4 regions of the Giesbergeria sinuosa genome follow, and region 2 is predicted to be linked to each of the others. Evidence: predicted binding sites of a transcription regulator. Region 2 holds the regulator's gene; each other region holds the start of a gene.
What was found. Region 2 encodes sigma-54, which starts transcription at its own class of promoters, with help from an activator protein. Its sites were predicted from a motif close to TGGCANGNAANCTGCTTT; they were not measured.

Region 1 (4,192 bases), on a different contig from region 2:
CTCGTCGAGGGTGTTGACGGTGTAGGGGCGGGTCGGGTTGGTGGAGGAGGGCAATACATTGGCCTCGCCCACTACTTTCAGGATGTCGGGGGCATGACCGCCGCCTGCACCTTCGCAGTGAAAGGTATGGATGGTGCGGCCCTTGAAGGCGGCCAGGGTGTCTTCAACAAAGCCCGATTCGTTCAGGGTATCGGTGTGGATAGCTACTTGGGTGTCGGTGGCTTCGGCAACGCTCAGGCAGTTGTCGATGGCGGCAGGCGTGGTGCCCCAATCTTCATGCAGCTTCAGACCAATGGCACCGGCCTCAATCTGCTCTAGCAGGCCTTGTGGCTGGCTGGCATTGCCCTTGCCCAAGAAGCCGATGTTCATCGGAAAGGCCTCCGCCGCCTGCAACATGCGCTCCATGTACCAAGGGCCGGGGGTGCAAGTGGTGGCGTTGGTGCCGGTGGCTGGGCCAGTGCCACCACCTGTCATGGTGGTGATGCCGGACATCAACGCTTCTTCAATCTGCTGAGGGCAGATAAAGTGGATATGGCTGTCGTGCCCGCCTGCCGTTACGATCATGCCCTCACCGGCCAATGCCTCTGTGCCGGGGCCAATGATGATGTCTACACCGGGTTGAATGTCGGGGTTGCCTGCCTTGCCAATAGCGCAAATACGGCCACTCTTTACACCAATATCGGCTTTGACGATACCCCAGTGATCGACAATCAGTGCATTGGTAATGACCAAATCGACAGCCCCTTGGGCACGGCTGCGCTGGCCCTGGCCCATGCCGTCGCGCACGGTTTTGCCGCCGCCAAATTTGACTTCTTCGCCATAGCCCAAGGGTTGACCTTGGGCATCACGCAGGCCGCCACCCGCTTGCAGGGTGTAGTCGCGCTCAACTTCAATGAGCAAATCTGTATCGGCCAGTCGCACCCGGTCGCCCACGGTGGGGCCAAACATTTCAGCGTAAGCACGGCGGGAAATTGTGCTGCTCATGACAAGGCTCCATTGGTCAGGCCACGAAAACCGATCACGATGCGATCACCAGCGTAGGCCACCAACTCGACCGTGCGTTGCTGGCCTGGCTCAAAACGCACCGCGGTGCCAGACGCAATGTTCAAGCGCATACCTTGGGCTGCGGTGCGGTCAAAATCCAACGCGCCATTGGTTTCGGCAAAATGGTAGTGAGAGCCGACCTGAATGGGCCGGTCTGCTGTGTTGCGCACCACCAACGTATGTGTAGGGCGGCCAGGGTTGAGCAGATGCTCGCCTTCGGCAATCAGGTATTCGCCTGGAATCATCAATAACTCCTGTGCCACTCAGGCCATGAGCAAAGGCCAGCCCAACACCACACCACTGGCAGCCACTGCCACTCCAGCAGCACGAGATACCCAACGGTGACGCTGGCGCAACACCAACCCTGCCGCCAAGCCCACGCCATGCAGCAGGGCTGTGCCTACCACCATGCCCAACAGAGCAGGGCCACCATTCAACTCCTGACCATGTGCCATGCCGTGAAACAACGCAAAAGCCCCCACTAGTGCCCCACCTACTGCGAGTGGCAACCGGGTTTGTGCAGCCAGTAACAGCCCCACCACCAGCAAGGAGGCCACAATCATTGGCTCGACCCCTGCCCAACTCAAGCCCGACTGTGCCAACAGGGCACCGGCCAACAGCGTCAAAGCAAACGATAGCGGTGCTACCCCAGGCCGGGCTGTTGTGGTGGCGCTCCATAAGCCCACGGCCAACATAGCGCCCAAGTGGTCTAACCCGCTCATAGGGTGCAGCAAACCACTGAGAAAACCGTGGTGCTCTCCGGCATCCACACCAGCATGGGCCAGTGCCGCACTAGAGCCAAGGGCCAGCAGGGCCGGGGCCACAGTGCGCAGAGCGCGCATAGGAGAGGTAGGCTGTGTCTGTGTCATGGAAAAAATCTCCTGTAAGGGGGTTCAGGCGATAGGCTGGTGGACGGTGACCAGCTTGGTGCCATCAGGAAAGGTGGCCTCGACTTGAATGTCGGCAATCAGCTCGGGGATGCCGTCCATCACATCATCACGCGTGAGCACTTCGCGGCCTGCGCTCATCAGCTCGGCCACGGTTTTGCCATCGCGGGCGCCCTCCATCACAGCAGCACTGATGAGTGCCACCGCCTCGGGGTAGTTGAGTTTGAGGCCACGCGCGCGGCGGCGCTCAGCCAGCAATGCTGCGGTAAAGATCAGCAGCTTGTCTTTTTCGCGGGGTGTCAGATCCATAGCAAAGGATCAGCAAAAGCCATGCCTACCTATCAGGACGATGGCAATGGCATGAAAACTGCCTCAGATGGCGTGTGCACGACCCCGATTTTTCCCAACCTTCTGTCCCAGGCAACCAAGCCGTGCAACGCATTGTCAAGGTGCGGCGCGACTACAACCGTTGGGTAGCCAGCGAAACCCTGGAAGACTATGCTCTGCGCTATGCCCCCCAACGGGCCCGACAATGGTCGCCGTGGCGGGTTGCCAATACGGCCTTTGGTGTAGCGTCTTTTTTGGTGCTGGAGGCCGTGGGGGCCACACTGCTGCTGAAATATGGTTTTGACAATGCCTTCTGGGCTATTTTGGCCACGGGGCTGATTATTTTTCTGGCTGGCTGGCCCATCAGCATCTACGCTGCCCGCTACGGGGTAGATATGGACTTGCTGACGCGCGGGGCTGGTTTTGGCTATATCGGCTCGACCCTGACTTCGCTGATCTACGCCTCTTTTACGTTCATCTTCTTTGCACTAGAAGCCGCCGTGATGGCCTATGCACTGGAGTTGACTTTGGGTATTGCGCCAGTCTGGGGCTACCTGATTTGCGCTTTGGCCGTGATTCCGCTGGTCACACATGGCATTGCTGCCATCAGCCGCTTTCAAGTGTGGACGCAGCCCCTCTGGCTGGCGTTGATGGTGCTTCCCTATGGTGCTGTGCTGTTGTTAGAGCCGCAGGTGTTGTCCCAGCTCACGCACTATGCTGGCACATCTGGTCAAGGAGGCACTTTCCAGTGGCACCTCTTTGGTGCAGCTCTGACGGTGGGCATGGCACTTATGACCCAAATGGGGGAGCAGGCTGATTACCTGCGCTTTATGCCTGCCCCAGAGCCAAAGTCAACACGGCAGTGGTGGCTGGCTGTGCTGGTGGGAGGGCCGGGGTGGGTGTTGATGGGTATGCTCAAAATGCTGGGTGGCGCCCTGTTGGCTTGGCTGGTGCTGTCGCAAATGGTGCCAGCGCAGCAGGCGGTAGATCCCAATCAGATGTATCTGGCCGCCTTCGAAACCTTTTTGCCCTATGGCTGGGCGGTGTGGGTGACGGCACTGTTTGTGGTGGTGTCACAACTCAAAATCAATGTGACCAATGCCTATGCCGGGTCGTTGGCTTGGAGTAATTTTTTCTCGCGCCTAACGCACAGCCATCCGGGGCGGGTGGTTTGGGTGGTGTTTAACACCGCCATTGCCCTGCTCCTGATGGAAATGAACTTGTTTCAGGCACTGGGTGATGTTTTGGGGCTATATGCCAATCTGGCGATTGCTTGGATCATGGCCGTGGTGGCCGATCTGGTGATCAACAAACCGCTGGGCTGGTCGCCAGCGGGCATCGAGTTTCGCCGTGCCTATCTGTTTGACATCAATCCCGTGGGGGTGGGCGCGATGGTGTTGGCTTCGGTGCTGTCCATCATGGCACATCTGGGGGTTTTTGGCAGCTTGTTGCAGGCATTTTCGGCGTTGGTGGCAATGGTCACGGCCTTGATTACCTCCCCGCTGATTGCTTGGGCTACGCGCGGGCGCTACTATCTGGCCCGCCAGCCCCAAGCACCTACCAGTGCGACCGAGCTGCGCCGTTGTGTAGTGTGTGGGGGCGACTATGAAGCCCCAGACACCGCCCATTGCCCAGCCTACCGGGGACAAATTTGCTCACTGTGCTGCACGCTGGATGCCCGCTGTGCTGACCACTGCAAACCGCAGGCACGGCTATCGGCCCAATGGAGCCAAGTGCTGCGCAGCCTCACTCCGCGCAAACTGTGGCCCTATCTGGATGGCGGGCTGGCCCATTTCATTTTGCTGTTATTGGTGACAGGGTTGGTGCTGGCAGCGGTGCTGGGGCTGGTGTACCGGCAAGAGTGGCAGAGTCTGGGCCAATTGTCTGCCCCACCAGATGTGCAGGCCACAGTGGGCCAAGCACTGCGCATGGGT
Region 2 (4,192 bases):
GGCAGACCGCTGCGGCCATGGAGGAGCTCACCGCCACCGTACTGCAAAACGCCGAGAATGCCCGCCAGGCCAATCTGCTGGCCACCGAAACCTCGCAGGTAGCCACCCGTGGCGGCACAGTGGTGGGGCAGGTGGTGCAAACGATGGGGGGCATAGAAAACTCTGCCCGCAAGATTGTGGACATCATTGGCGTAATCGATGCCATCGCTTTCCAAACCAACATCTTGGCATTGAATGCCGCCGTGGAAGCAGCCCGGGCTGGCGAGCAAGGCCGGGGCTTTGCCGTAGTGGCTTCTGAAGTGCGCACTTTGGCCCAACGCAGCGCCACAGCGGCCAAAGAAATCAAGGCACTGATTGATGACTCCGTTACCCAAGTCAATGCGGGCAGTCAGTTGGTGCGTGATGCAGGCACCACCATTGAACAAGTGGTAGACAGCGTGCGCCGCATGACCACCCTCGTCGCCGAAATCAGCCACGCCAGCCAAGAACAAAGCAGCGGCATTGCTGCCATTGGTACCTCTATCAACCAGATGGACCAAGGCACACAACAAAATGCGGCCTTGGTAGAACAAGCCACAGCGGCAGCCCACGCCCTGCAACAGCAAGCCACACAATTGGCCGATGTGGTGGCAGAGTTCAAGCTCGATCACCAGCACGCCACAACACCCGCAGCACGGGCTGCACGCCCTGCAGCCTTGCTACGCTAACAGCCCATACCGGCATCGACCATGACCATCCACACCATCTTGAAAATGGGCGACCCGCGCCTGTGGCGCACGGCCCAGCCTGTTACGGCCTTCAACACCCCAGTGCTGCACCAGTTGGTAACGGACTTGCACGACACCATGCAGGCGGCCAATGGTGCCGGGTTGGCAGCGCCACAAATTGGCGTCCATTTGCAGGTGGTGGTCTTTGGCTCGCACTTGCCCAATCCGCGTTACCCAGATCGCCCCTTGGTGCCCCCCACTGTGTTGATCAACCCCGTGATTACCCCGCTGGATGCCGCCCAAGCCGAGGACTGGGAGGGCTGCCTGTCGGTGCCAGGGCTGCGGGGCCGGGTGCCCCGCTGGAGCCGCATCCGTTACACCGGCATGGACGTGCTGGGCCAGCCCATAGAGCGCATCGCCGAAGGCTTTCACGCCAGAGTGGTGCAACATGAGTGTGACCACCTGATAGGCACCCTGTATCCGCAACGGATGTCTGATTTGCGCCAGCTCGGCTTTACCGAAGTGCTGTTTCCCGAACTGCAGGCCGACGCCAACGATTAACCCCCACCGCCTCGCTACAGCGTTTTGCGCAGCGTGGCCGTGGGGATTTTTAATCCTTCACGGTATTTAGCCACCGTGCGACGGGCACACTCAATGCCCTGCTCTTTGAGCATTTCAGCCAATTGGTTGTCCGACAAGGGCTTGGCGGGGTTCTCGGCAGCAATAAACTGCTTGATCAACGCGCGCACAGCCGTGCTGGAGGCATTGCCACCACTGTCAGTGCCCAAGCCCGAGCCAAAAAAGTATTTCAGCTCGTAAGTACCCTGGGGGGTAGCCATGTATTTGGCTGTGATCACCCGCGAGATTGTGGACTCGTGCAGGCCCAGCTCGTCGGCAATGTCGCGCAGCACCAGCGGACGCATGGCCAACTCGCCATGCACAAAGAAATTCTTTTGGCGCTCCACAATGGCTTGTGACACCCGCAAGATAGTGTCAAACCGCTGCTGAATGTTTTTGATAAACCAGCGGGCCTCTTGTAAACGCTGTTGCAAAGCCTGATGGCCTTCGTCTTGGCGACGGCCACGCAAGGCACCCGCATAAATGTCGTGGATGCGCAGGCGTGGCATCACTTCGGGGTTGAGTTGCACACTGAACTGGTGCCCCGCCTGACCATGCCCCATGCGGCGCACCAGCACGTCTGGGATGATGGCGTTGCGCTCTACCGAGATAAAGGGCCGCCCCGGACGCGGCTCCAGCCGGGCAATCAAGGCCATTGCTGCACGGGTTTGCTCCTCGGTGGCCCCACAGGTTTGGGCCAAGCGGCGCACATCGCGGCGGGCCAGCCCTTCCAGCGGCTGCTGGCAAATGCGCAGCGCCAATGCAATGGTCTCAGGCGGGATGGCAGGCGCAGGATGTGCGGCCAATGCTGCCAGTTGCAGTGTCAAGCATTCAGCCAAGTGGCGAGCCCCCACACCAGTTGGCTCCAGCGTTTGCAGCAAGTGCAAGGCCACCGTGAAATGGTGCAGCAGCTCCTCTATGTCATCGCTGTGCTCTTCACCCGCCAACCCTTGAGCCAAAGATTCCAGCGAATCCTCCAGATAACCGTCTTCGTTGAGTGATTCGATCAGAAAATACAGTGCGGCTTTATCCTCTGGAGACAAGCGCAAACCCACCGTTTGTCGGTGCAAGAATGCCGCCAGTGATTCATGACCATGTGCCAAATCTGTGGCACTGACATCCATTTCTTCGTCAGTGCCACGGCTGCAGGCCGGGGCATCGCCACCCCATTCACTATCGTCCGGGGCCATGTCCACACTGCCATCGCCCTCCCAGTCCAGCACTTCGGTGCTGCTGCTGTCACTGTTGCCCTGCTCTGCCTCTGTCAATGTGGCCTGACTGCTGTCTGCACTGCTGGTGCTGCTCACAGGGGCTGCCCAGTCGGCATATGGCTCCTCTGGCGGGGGCGTGTCGGCCTGCGCCAAACCAAACTCCTCGCGCGAGGCTTCGTCGGGGTTGCGCTCCAAAAAGGGGTTGTCCGCCAGCATCTGCTCGACTTCCTGGCCCAACTCCAACGTCGAGAGCCGCAACAGCCGAATAGACTGCTGCAACTGCGGCGTCAGGGTCAGGTGCTGCGATACACGCAGAGACAGGCCAGGTTTCATCGGCTCACATACGGAAATGTTCGCCCAGGTACACCCGACGCACCTCGGCGTTGTTGACAATCTCGGAAGGCGTCCCCTGTGCCAACACCCGACCATCACTGATGATGCAGGCGTGGTCACAAATGCCCAGCGTTTCGCGCACGTTGTGGTCGGTAATGAGCACGCCAATGCCGCGCGCTTTCAAAAAACCGATGATGCGCTGAATTTCAATCACGGCAATCGGGTCGATGCCTGCAAAAGGCTCATCCAACAGGATAAAACGCGGCTGCGTGGCCAAGGCACGGGCAATCTCGACCCGGCGCCGCTCGCCGCCAGACAATGCAAGCGCAGGAGAGTCTCGCAGATGGTCGACACGCAGCTCTTCCAACAAAGACTGCAAACGCTGCTCAACTTCGGCCTTGCTCAAAGACTGACCCGCGGCATTTTGTTGCAACTCCAGTACGGCACGCACGTTTTCTTGTACCGTGAGTTTGCGAAAGATAGACGCTTCCTGCGGTAGGTAAGACAACCCCAGACGTGAACGCTTATGGATAGGCATACGCACCACCGACTGCCCATCAATGCGAATATCACCCCCATCGCTGGGCAACAAACCAACGATCATATAAAACGAAGTGGTCTTGCCTGCACCATTGGGGCCCAGCAGACCGACTACCTCGCCTTTTTGCACAACCAGCGATACGTCCTTGACCACCTGGCGGCTGCCATAAGACTTGGCTAAATGCAGCACCTCCAATCGGCTATCCGTAGCTGCCTCGGTGGTGGCATGCGCGGGTGCGGCACTCATGGCTTGTCAGTACCCAGTGCAGAACTGGGGCGCAAAGGCAGAGCAGAAGCAGGTGCCACAGGAGAGGCCGGAGCTGTAGTCGCCTTTGGAGCCAGTATGGCACGCACACGTCCGCCCGACGTTGCTGACGCCCCCTCAGGGCTGCGCTGCTGACCATCCACACTGAACACATCCGTCAGGTTGTTGTAAACGATCACCGCCCCCGTGAGTTCATCTTGTAACTTGGCCCCTTGGTAACGGCGCAACTCGGCACGGCGCAATAGGCGCACGGTGTCGTTGTGGCCGTTGTATTCAATGCGTTCGCCTTCGCCCTCGACAAATTCTTCAGGGGCGCCGGGTGCGGTATCACGCTTTTGTCGGAAGAACGCCCGTTGGCCTGCTGCCGCCGTGACGGTACCAGACTGATAACCATCGGCATCTTGGCGCACTTCCAGACGCTCACCCCGCAGCACGATGGTACCTTTGGTCAGAACCACACGGCCCGTAAACACGCTGGTTTGCTGCAATTCGTCATGGCGCAGGGCATCGGCCTCAAT
Region 3 (4,192 bases), on a different contig from region 2:
GTTTTCTGCAACAGCATGAAAATCAACCATTGGGTCAGGTAAAGAAGCAATTACACCGCCCAACGATGACAATTCAGTGAAGCCTTGGCTGGCTGTAGGTCAATGCCTACTGCCCTTTTTTTCTGCTTGGTGTTTTTATGCCCCTGCTTTTGGCCCCGATGGAGGGATTACTCGATTTTGTGCTGCGTGATGTGCTGACCCGCATTGGTGGCGTAGATCGTTGTGTGTCTGAGTTCATTCGTGTGACCGGTACATTGTTGCCCGACAAGGTATTTTTGCGCTATGTGCCAGAGTTGCACTACGGCAGTCGCACGTTGGCTGGTGTGCCAGTGCGGGCGCAATTGCTTGGTTCCGACCCAGTATGCATGGCCGAAAATGCTGCGCGTCTGGCGGCACTGGGCCCTGAAGGCATAGACTTGAACTTTGGCTGTCCCGCCAAGGTAGTCAACCGCCACGGTGGTGGTGCAGCATTGCTGCAAGACCCTGAGCATATTGCGACGCTGGTAGCAGCGGTGCGCCGTGCTGTGCCTGCAGGGCTTCCGGTATCGGCCAAGATGCGTCTGGGCTACCACGATGGCAGCTTGGCCCGTGAATGTGCCCAGGCCATGGCAGATAACGGAGCCTGCGAGATTGTGGTTCATGCCCGTACCAAGCAGGACGGTTACCGCCCCCCCGCCTATTGGGAACAAATCCCCGCTATTCAGGCTGCAGTGTCTGTTCCTGTGGTGGCCAACGGAGAAATTTGGACAGTACAAGACGCACAGCGTTGTCGCATGGTCTCAGGGTGTCAGTCGCTGATGTTGGGGCGCGGTATGGTGGCTGATCCGGGGCTGGCGCTGGCTATTCGCGCTGCAGATACCGCCCCTGGTGGTCTGCCGTTTGAAGTGACTATGGCGGCACCTGTGCAATGGTCTGATCTGTTGCCCCATATTGCCAGCTTCTGGCAGTTGGTGTGCAATGGCCTAGAGCCCCGCCAGCGGGCAGGCCGCCTCAAGCAATGGTTGAACCTGTTGCGCCGCCGTTTTCCTGAGGCCGAAGTAGCCTACCAGCAAATTCGCACCCAGACCGATCAGCGCACGATCACAGACTGGGTGCAAGCCCAGCAGTCCACATAAACAGTGGCCTGCACGGTTTTTGTGCTTACCAGCTTACCTCTCGGTCGGGGGTGGCACTGATTTTGTGCAAAGACAAATCGGCCCCGTCAAACTCTTCTTCTTGTGACAGGCGCAGACCCACGGTAGCCTTCAGGGCACCATAAACCAACGCACCACCCAACAAAGCCCAACACACGCCCATCGCTGTGCCTATCACTTGGCCCCAAAAACTCACGCCCCCCAAGCCACCAAGTGCCGATTGGCCGAAGATGCCAGCAGCAATGCCGCCCCAAGCACCACACAGGCCATGCAGAGGCCAGACACCCAGCACGTCGTCAATCTTCCACTTGTTTTGTGTGAGCGTGAACATCTGCACAAAGATGCTGCCAGCAATGGCACCCACCACCAAGGCACCCAAAGGGTGCAAGAGGTCGGAGCCTGCACACACGGCCACCAATCCGGCCAAAGGGCCATTGTGGACAAAGCCAGGATCGTTCTTGCCCAATACCAAGGCCGCCAGGGTGCCACCCACCATCGCCATCAGCGAATTGACGGCCACCAGCCCCGAGATTTTGTCTAGCGTTTGTGCGCTCATCACATTAAAACCAAACCAGCCCACAATCAAAATCCACGCTCCCAAAGCCAAGAAGGGGATGTTAGAAGGGGGGTGTGCCGAAATGGCCCCGTCCTTGCGGTAGCGGTTGGCGCGTGAACCGAGCAGCAACACGGCAGGCAATGCAATCCAGCCACCCACCGCATGCACTACGACAGAGCCCGCAAAGTCGTGAAATTCTTCGCCAGTCAGTGCCTTGATTCCATCTTGCACGCCAAAGTGCCGGTTCCAAGCAATGCCCTCAAAAAAGGGATAGATCAGACCCACAATCGCTGCGGTGGCAATCAACTGCGGCCAGAACTTGGCCCGCTCGGCAATGCCGCCCGAAATAATCGCAGGAATCGCGGCCGCAAAGGTGAGCAAGAAGAAAAAGCGTGTTAGCTCAAAACCATTCTTTTGCACCAGTACATCGGCACCAACAAAAAAGTGGGTGCCATAGGCCACGCCATAGCCCACAGCAAAGTACACCACGGTAGAAACCGAAAAATCGACCAAAATTTTGACTAAGGCGTTGACTTGGTTCTTTTTGCGTACCGTGCCCAGTTCCAGAAACGCAAAACCGGCGTGCATTGCCAGCACCATAATGGCGCCTAGCAAGATGAATAGGGTGTCGGTGCCCTGTTTGAGTGATTCCATGACTTTCTCTCGGCCTTGCAAGAGGCAATAAACAACATTTATGGTGCAAAACACCAACTTTGCACCATAAACAAGCAAAAATTGCGCCAGCTTGGTGTGTCAACCAGATGACAAACTGAGGCGTTAAGTGGGGGCATTTGCTTTCGGTGTGGTTGCCTTCCGGCCCGCAGGCGGTTGGGCACGCTGCTTTTTCTCTCTATGAATTCCCCCATTTCCCGTAATCCCTTGATTGATGTCATCAAGGGTTTGGCCTGTGCTGTGATTGTTTGGCACCATCTGGCGTTTTATGGGCCAATGTCCGATGTGGTGCATCTTCAGGCACCAACCTTGATAGAGTGGCTGTACAACAATGCCCGCATGGCGGTGCAAGTCTTTTTGGTGTTGGGGGGGTATCTGGCAGCAGCCAGTTTGGCACCACAGCAGGTGGCCCGTTTTGACAGTGCAAGTGCGCAATTGTTGCGCCGTTTTGTGCGTCTGGTCGTGCCTTATGCGGTGGCGCTGTTGTTGGCTGTCGGCGTTGCGGCGTTGGTGCGGCCTTGGTTTGAGCATCCCAGCGTGCCCGATGCTCCTTCGCTGTCGCAATGGTTGGCCCATGCCTTGCTCTTGCAAGACGTTGTTGGGGAGGAGGCACTGTCTGCAGGCGTTTGGTATGTAGCAATCGACTTTCAGCTGTTTGTCCTCAGCGTTGGTTTGCTGGCTGCAGGTCGTGCTTGGTCGGGCCAGCACCACCACAGAGCCGTTTTTGTGAGCACGCTCATGGTGGTGCTGCTCACGGGGGCTTCTTTGCTGTTCTTCAACCGTGACCCTGCCTGGGATCAGTGGGGGGTGTACTTTTTTGGTGCCTACGGTTTAGGTATGTTGTCGTATTGGGCGGTACATGCCTCGCGCCCGAGCCTGTGGTTAGCCGGTATGGCGTTGTTGGGTGTTGTGGCTTTGGGGCTGGATTTTCGGGTGCGGATTGCGGTCGCCTTGGGCACCGCGCTGGCGTTGGTGCTGTTGATGCGGTGCCCGGGGGTTGGGGCGCGATGGCCTGGCATTGCACTGCTACAGCGTTGGGGCCAGATGTCCTATTCGGTTTTCTTGGTGCATTTCCCGGTGTGTTTGCTGGTCAATGCTGTTGTGAGCCATTTCTGGCCGCAGTCGCTGTGGGTCAACAGTGCTGGCTTGGTGCTGGCATTTGCACTTTCGTTGGCGGTGGGGCGCATCCTCTACTTACGGGTAGAGTGCCGAGTGCCATCTTGGACATTGGCGTGGCGCTGGCAAGCCAGTTTGGTGGGTATGGGCTTGCTGGTGGTCTGGCTAGAGTTGTTGGCTTGACAGCGCCTTAATCCAAGGGTGTATCGGTGTTGCCACGTTGTGTGCGCCGGTGGTCAATGAACCACGCCAGCAAGGGCAATAACAGCAGCGATCCCGGAACAATCCAGATGATCAAGTAGGGGCTGACCGAAGAGGCTGAACGCATCACTTGGCGCAGTTGGGCGCGTTCATTGGCACTCCATTGGCCTTGGCGGCGTTGGCGCAACAACCAAACCACCGACCCTTTCATCGTCGCCATTTCTCGGCGCAGCCGAGTTTTTTCTCGATGGTTGCCTGCCAGAAACGAGCTAAACCATTCTGGCCGTTGGGCCATGCGCCGCTCCAGTGCGCGGTGGCGCAGGCGTTGCACCTGCAGCATTCTCGTGCGTGGCATGGTGGGGCTGTCTTTGCGTGCCCGCTCAGCGGTGCAATTCTCCAGCGCGTTCAGGCTGGTAGAGAATGTCCGTGACACGCACGGTCATGGCTTTGCCACCAGGGCCGGGCCATGCCAGCTCGTCTCCTACCGACAAACCCAGCAGCGCACTGCCTACAG
Region 4 (4,192 bases), on a different contig from region 2:
TATTGGGCGCGCAGCTGGGTGGCTGGTGGCAAGCTGCTGCGGGGGGCAAAGGGGTCTTGTTCGATCAGATAGGGGTAGTCTGCTTGGCTGACCCAAGGCAGGGTGTCCAGTGGCAGGCGGTAGCCCATGGGGGAGTCGCCCGGAATGAGATACATGCGCCCATCACGGAAAAACCACGGGCCGCTGCTCCAGAGGGTGTGGTGGTCATCGGCACCGGGGTTGGCTTGCAGTGGCAGCACATAGCCAATCACGCTGTCGAGCTTTTGATCGAACACCCGGCGCAGGCGCATACGCTCCATCTCATCATCGAGTCGGGAGTCAAACGGATCGACATTGATGGGCAGACGGCGCTCGCGCCAGAGGTAATACCAAGTGTCCTCATAGCCGGGGGTGATGTGCTGGCCGTCCAGGCCTAGTTTGCCCGCCAGTGTTTGTGTAAAGCGGCTGGCATCTTCGCTGGTGTAGTGTTGCGTTTGGCGCTCGTCGGCAAACAGGGCTGGGTTGTGCCAGACGGGTTCGCCGTCTGCCCGCCAGTAGATGGACAGCGCCCAGCGCGGCAGTTGTTCACCGGGGTACCACTTGCCTTGACCGAAGTGCAAAAAGCCGCCCTGCCCGTATTCGGTGCGCAGCTTATGCACCAACTCGGTGGCATAGCCGCGTTTGGTGGGGCCGAGGGCATCGGTGTTCCATTCTGGTGCATCACGGTCGTGGACGGACACAAAAGTGGGCTCACCGCCCATCGTCAGGCGCACATCCCCGGCGTCTAGCACCTGATCGACCAGATCGCCCAGCGCCAGCACCTCGCTCCACTGCTCTTCGCTATAGGGCTTGGTGACGCGCGGCGACTCATAAATGCGCGTCAGTTCCATCGTGTGCTGGAACTTTACTTCGCACTCGTCCAGACCGCCCTCAATCGGTGCAGCGCCCGAAGGGCGTGGCGTGCAGGCCAGCGGAATATGGCCTTCACCGGCCAGCAGACCCGAAGTGGGGTCAAGGCCAATCCAGCCTGCACCGGGCAAATAGACTTCGCACCAAGCGTGCAGGTCGGTAAAGTCCACTTCAGTGCCGCTGGGGCCATCGAGCGATTTGACATCGGGCTTGAGCTGAATCAGGTAGCCCGAGGCAAAGCGGGCCGCCAGCCCCAAGTGGCGCAGCAACTGCACCATCAGCCAGGCGCTATCGCGGCAGGAGCCAGAGCGTTTGGTGAGGGTCTCTTCGGGGGGTTGCACACCGGGCTCTAGCCGAATCAGATAACCAATGTCGCGTTGCAGGCGGGTGTTCAGATCCACCAAAAAATCTATCGTGCGCCGGGGGCTGCGGTCTATTTGGGCCAAATAAGCGGCCAGCAATGGTGTGATGGGGTCGGTGGCTAGATAGGGGGCCAGCTCCTCGGTGGTAGCGGCGTTGTAACCAAACGGAAACTGCTCGGCCTCTGGCTCCAAAAAGAAGTCAAACGGGTTGTAGACCGCCATCTCCACCACCAAATCCACCGTCACTTTGAACTCGGTGGTTTTCTCTGGAAAAACAAACCGTGCTTGGTAGTTGGCAAAGGGGTCTTGCTGCCAGTTGATGAAGTGCTGCGCTGGCTCTACGCGCAGCGAGTACGACACCACCTTGCTGCGGCAGTGCGGTGCAGGCCGCAGGCGAATCAACTGTGGCCCCAAATTGATGGGACGGTCGTATTGGTAGTGGGTAACGTGGTGTAGGGCAGCGTGTATCGACATAAGAGCAAAAGGGGATAGGGTTTTTGCAGGCACGCCCCAAGGCGCGTTGTAACAGCCCCTCAAGCAAAAGCTGCGCCAACACAACGTGTGGGAAGCTGGCCCACTCCTTGCTTAAAGCCTCGGCAGGAGAAAACACCATGCTGAAATTCGACGAGATGTACGCCACGCTGCCCCCTTTGCCACACGGGGGCGGGCAGGTGCAACAACAGGGTTTGCGGTGTGGCACCGATGTGCGCTCCGGTTACGCTGCCTATGCCCAATGGCTAGAGCGGCAGACGGAGGCGGCCATGCGTGCGCGCCGTGAAGAGGCGGAAATGATCTTCCGCCGCGTGGGCATCACCTTTGCGGTGTATGGTGCCAAGGATGAAGATGGCGCCGGCACCGAGCGCCTGATTCCGTTTGACCTCATTCCGCGCATCATTCCGGCGCAAGAGTGGAGCCAGATGCAAAAAGGGCTGGTGCAGCGGGTCACGGCACTGAACCGCTTTATTCACGACGTCTACCACGACCAAGAAATCCTCAAGGCGGGCGTGATTCCGCGTGAGCAGGTGGTCAACAATGCCCAGTTTCGCCCCGAGATGATGGGGGTCAACGTTCCCAACAATGTCTATTCGCACATCAGCGGTGTCGATATTGTGCGCGCCCCCGACAGCGCCGGTAACGGCCAATACTACGTGCTCGAAGACAACCTGCGCGTGCCCAGCGGCGTGAGCTACATGCTCGAAAACCGCAAGATGATGATGCGCTTGTTCCCAGAGCTGTTCAGCCAAAACCGCATCGCCCCAGTGGCGCACTACCCCGATCTGCTGCTGGAGACCTTGCGCGCCAGCGCCCCCACGGGCGCTTCCGACCCCAACGTGGTGGTGCTCACCCCCGGCATGTACAACAGCGCCTATTTTGAACATGCCTTCTTGGCACAGCAAATGGGCGTGGAGTTGGTGCAGGGCCAAGACCTGTTTGTGCGCGATGGCTTTGTCTATAAGCGCACCACGCAAGGGCCAGAGCGTGTGGATGTGATTTACCGCCGTGTGGACGATGACTTCCTTGACCCGGCGGTCTTCCGTGCCGATTCGGCCTTGGGTTGTGCGGGCCTGATGGACGCCTACCGGGCGGGCCACGTCAGCATTTGCAATGCGGTGGGCACCGGGGTGGCCGACGATAAATCCATCTACCCCTATGTGCCCAAGATGATTGAGTTCTATCTGGGTGAGAAGCCCATCCTCAACAACGTGCCCACTTGGATGTGCCGCAAGCCCGAAGACCTGCAATATGTGCTGGCTAACCTGAAAGATTTGGTGGTGAAAGAAGTGCATGGCGCGGGCGGCTACGGCATGTTGATTGGCCCCACCGCCACGCAGGCCGAGATTGCCGAATTTGCCCAGGTGCTGCGTGCCAACCCGGCGGGCTATATCGCCCAACCCACGCTCAGTCTGTCGAGCTGCCCCACTTTTGTCGAGCAAGGCATTGCGCCGCGCCACATTGACCTGCGCCCCTTTGTCCTCAGTGGCAAAACGGTGCAGATGGTGCCCGGTGGCTTGACGCGGGTGGCCCTCAAAGAAGGCTCCTTGGTGGTCAACTCCTCCCAAGGGGGCGGCACCAAAGACACCTGGATCATGGAAGTTTGAGAGGAGTATGGATGTTGTGCCGAACCGCTGACCACCTTTTCTGGATGTCCCGCTACATGGAGCGGGCCGAGAATACCGCCCGCATGCTCAATGTGGGCTACGAAACTGCGCTGCTGCCGCAATCGGCTGCTGTAGCGCAAACCAACTGGCAGGGGCTGCTGTCCATCAGTGAGCTGATCCCGGCTTATCAGGCTAAACATGGCGAGATCACTGCCCGCAATGTGTTGCAGTTCATGGTGGCGGACGAGAGCAATCCGGCCTCTATCTTGTCTTGTTTGCGTGCTGCGCGCGAAAATGCCCGTGCTGTGCGTGGCTCCCTGACCACCGAAGCCTGGGAAATGCAAAACCAGACTTGGCTAGAAGTGAACCGGCTGCTGCGCAGCGGCCAGTTGGAAGCCGATCCGGGGCAGTTCTTTGAGTGGGTGCGCTTTCGCTCCCATCTCTCGCGGGGGGTGACTTTGGGCACCATGCTGGCCGATGAGGCGCTGCATTTTCTGCGTTTGGGCACCTTTTTGGAGCGGGCCGACAACACGGCACGCCTGCTGGACGCCAAGTTTCATGCCTTGGACAGTGAGTTCCACGGCACCGACAATGGCCGCGACCAAGAGTACGACTTCTACCACTGGAGCGCCGTGCTCGGGAGCTTCTCGGCCTTTGAGATCTATCGCAAGGTGTACCGCGATGGCATTCGCCCCGAGCGTGTGGCCGAGTTGTTGATCTTGAACCCGTCGATGCCGCGCTCCTTGTTGGCCTGTATGTTGGAAGTACGGCAAAACCTCGACCGGGTGGCCAACGGCCAGTCACAGGAAACCCAGCGTTTGGTGGGCCGCCTGCTGGCCGATT

Region 1: ACFO6X_RS04000 (urease subunit gamma) is a predicted target of sigma-54. The motif match lies at 2,250-2,267, and genes of this name have one in related genera.
Region 3: ACFO6X_RS14750 (ammonium transporter) is a predicted target of sigma-54. The motif match lies at 2,415-2,432, and genes of this name have one in related genera.
Region 4: ACFO6X_RS11465 (circularly permuted type 2 ATP-grasp protein) is a predicted target of sigma-54. The motif match lies at 1,821-1,838, and genes of this name have one in related genera.

The regions. Positions count from the first base shown of each region.
Region 1 is NZ_JBHSHJ010000002.1:294,297-298,488, reverse strand. Features, by position in the region: gene ureC (urease subunit alpha) at 1-984, opposite strand, end outside; gene ACFO6X_RS04010 (urease subunit beta) at 981-1,289, opposite strand; gene ACFO6X_RS04005 (HupE/UreJ family protein) at 1,308-1,913, opposite strand; gene ACFO6X_RS04000 (urease subunit gamma) at 1,938-2,240, opposite strand; gene ACFO6X_RS03995 (hybrid sensor histidine kinase/response regulator) at 2,372-4,192, shown strand, end outside.
Region 2 is NZ_JBHSHJ010000016.1:38,911-43,102, reverse strand. Features, by position in the region: gene ACFO6X_RS15135 (methyl-accepting chemotaxis protein) at 1-707, shown strand, start outside; gene def (peptide deformylase) at 729-1,268, shown strand; gene ACFO6X_RS15125 (RNA polymerase factor sigma-54) at 1,283-2,869, opposite strand; gene lptB (LPS export ABC transporter ATP-binding protein) at 2,874-3,656, opposite strand; gene lptA (lipopolysaccharide transport periplasmic protein LptA) at 3,653-4,192, opposite strand, start outside.
Region 3 is NZ_JBHSHJ010000015.1:52,781-56,972, reverse strand. Features, by position in the region: gene ACFO6X_RS14760 (hypothetical protein) at 1-17, opposite strand, end outside; gene ACFO6X_RS14755 (tRNA dihydrouridine synthase) at 138-1,115, shown strand; gene ACFO6X_RS14750 (ammonium transporter) at 1,141-2,343, opposite strand; gene ACFO6X_RS14745 (acyltransferase family protein) at 2,542-3,660, shown strand; gene ACFO6X_RS14740 (hypothetical protein) at 3,668-4,033, opposite strand; gene rnk (nucleoside diphosphate kinase regulator) at 4,059-4,192, opposite strand, start outside.
Region 4 is NZ_JBHSHJ010000009.1:27,019-31,210, forward strand. Features, by position in the region: gene ACFO6X_RS11460 (transglutaminase family protein) at 1-1,724, opposite strand, end outside; gene ACFO6X_RS11465 (circularly permuted type 2 ATP-grasp protein) at 1,862-3,349, shown strand; gene ACFO6X_RS11470 (alpha-E domain-containing protein) at 3,361-4,192, shown strand, end outside.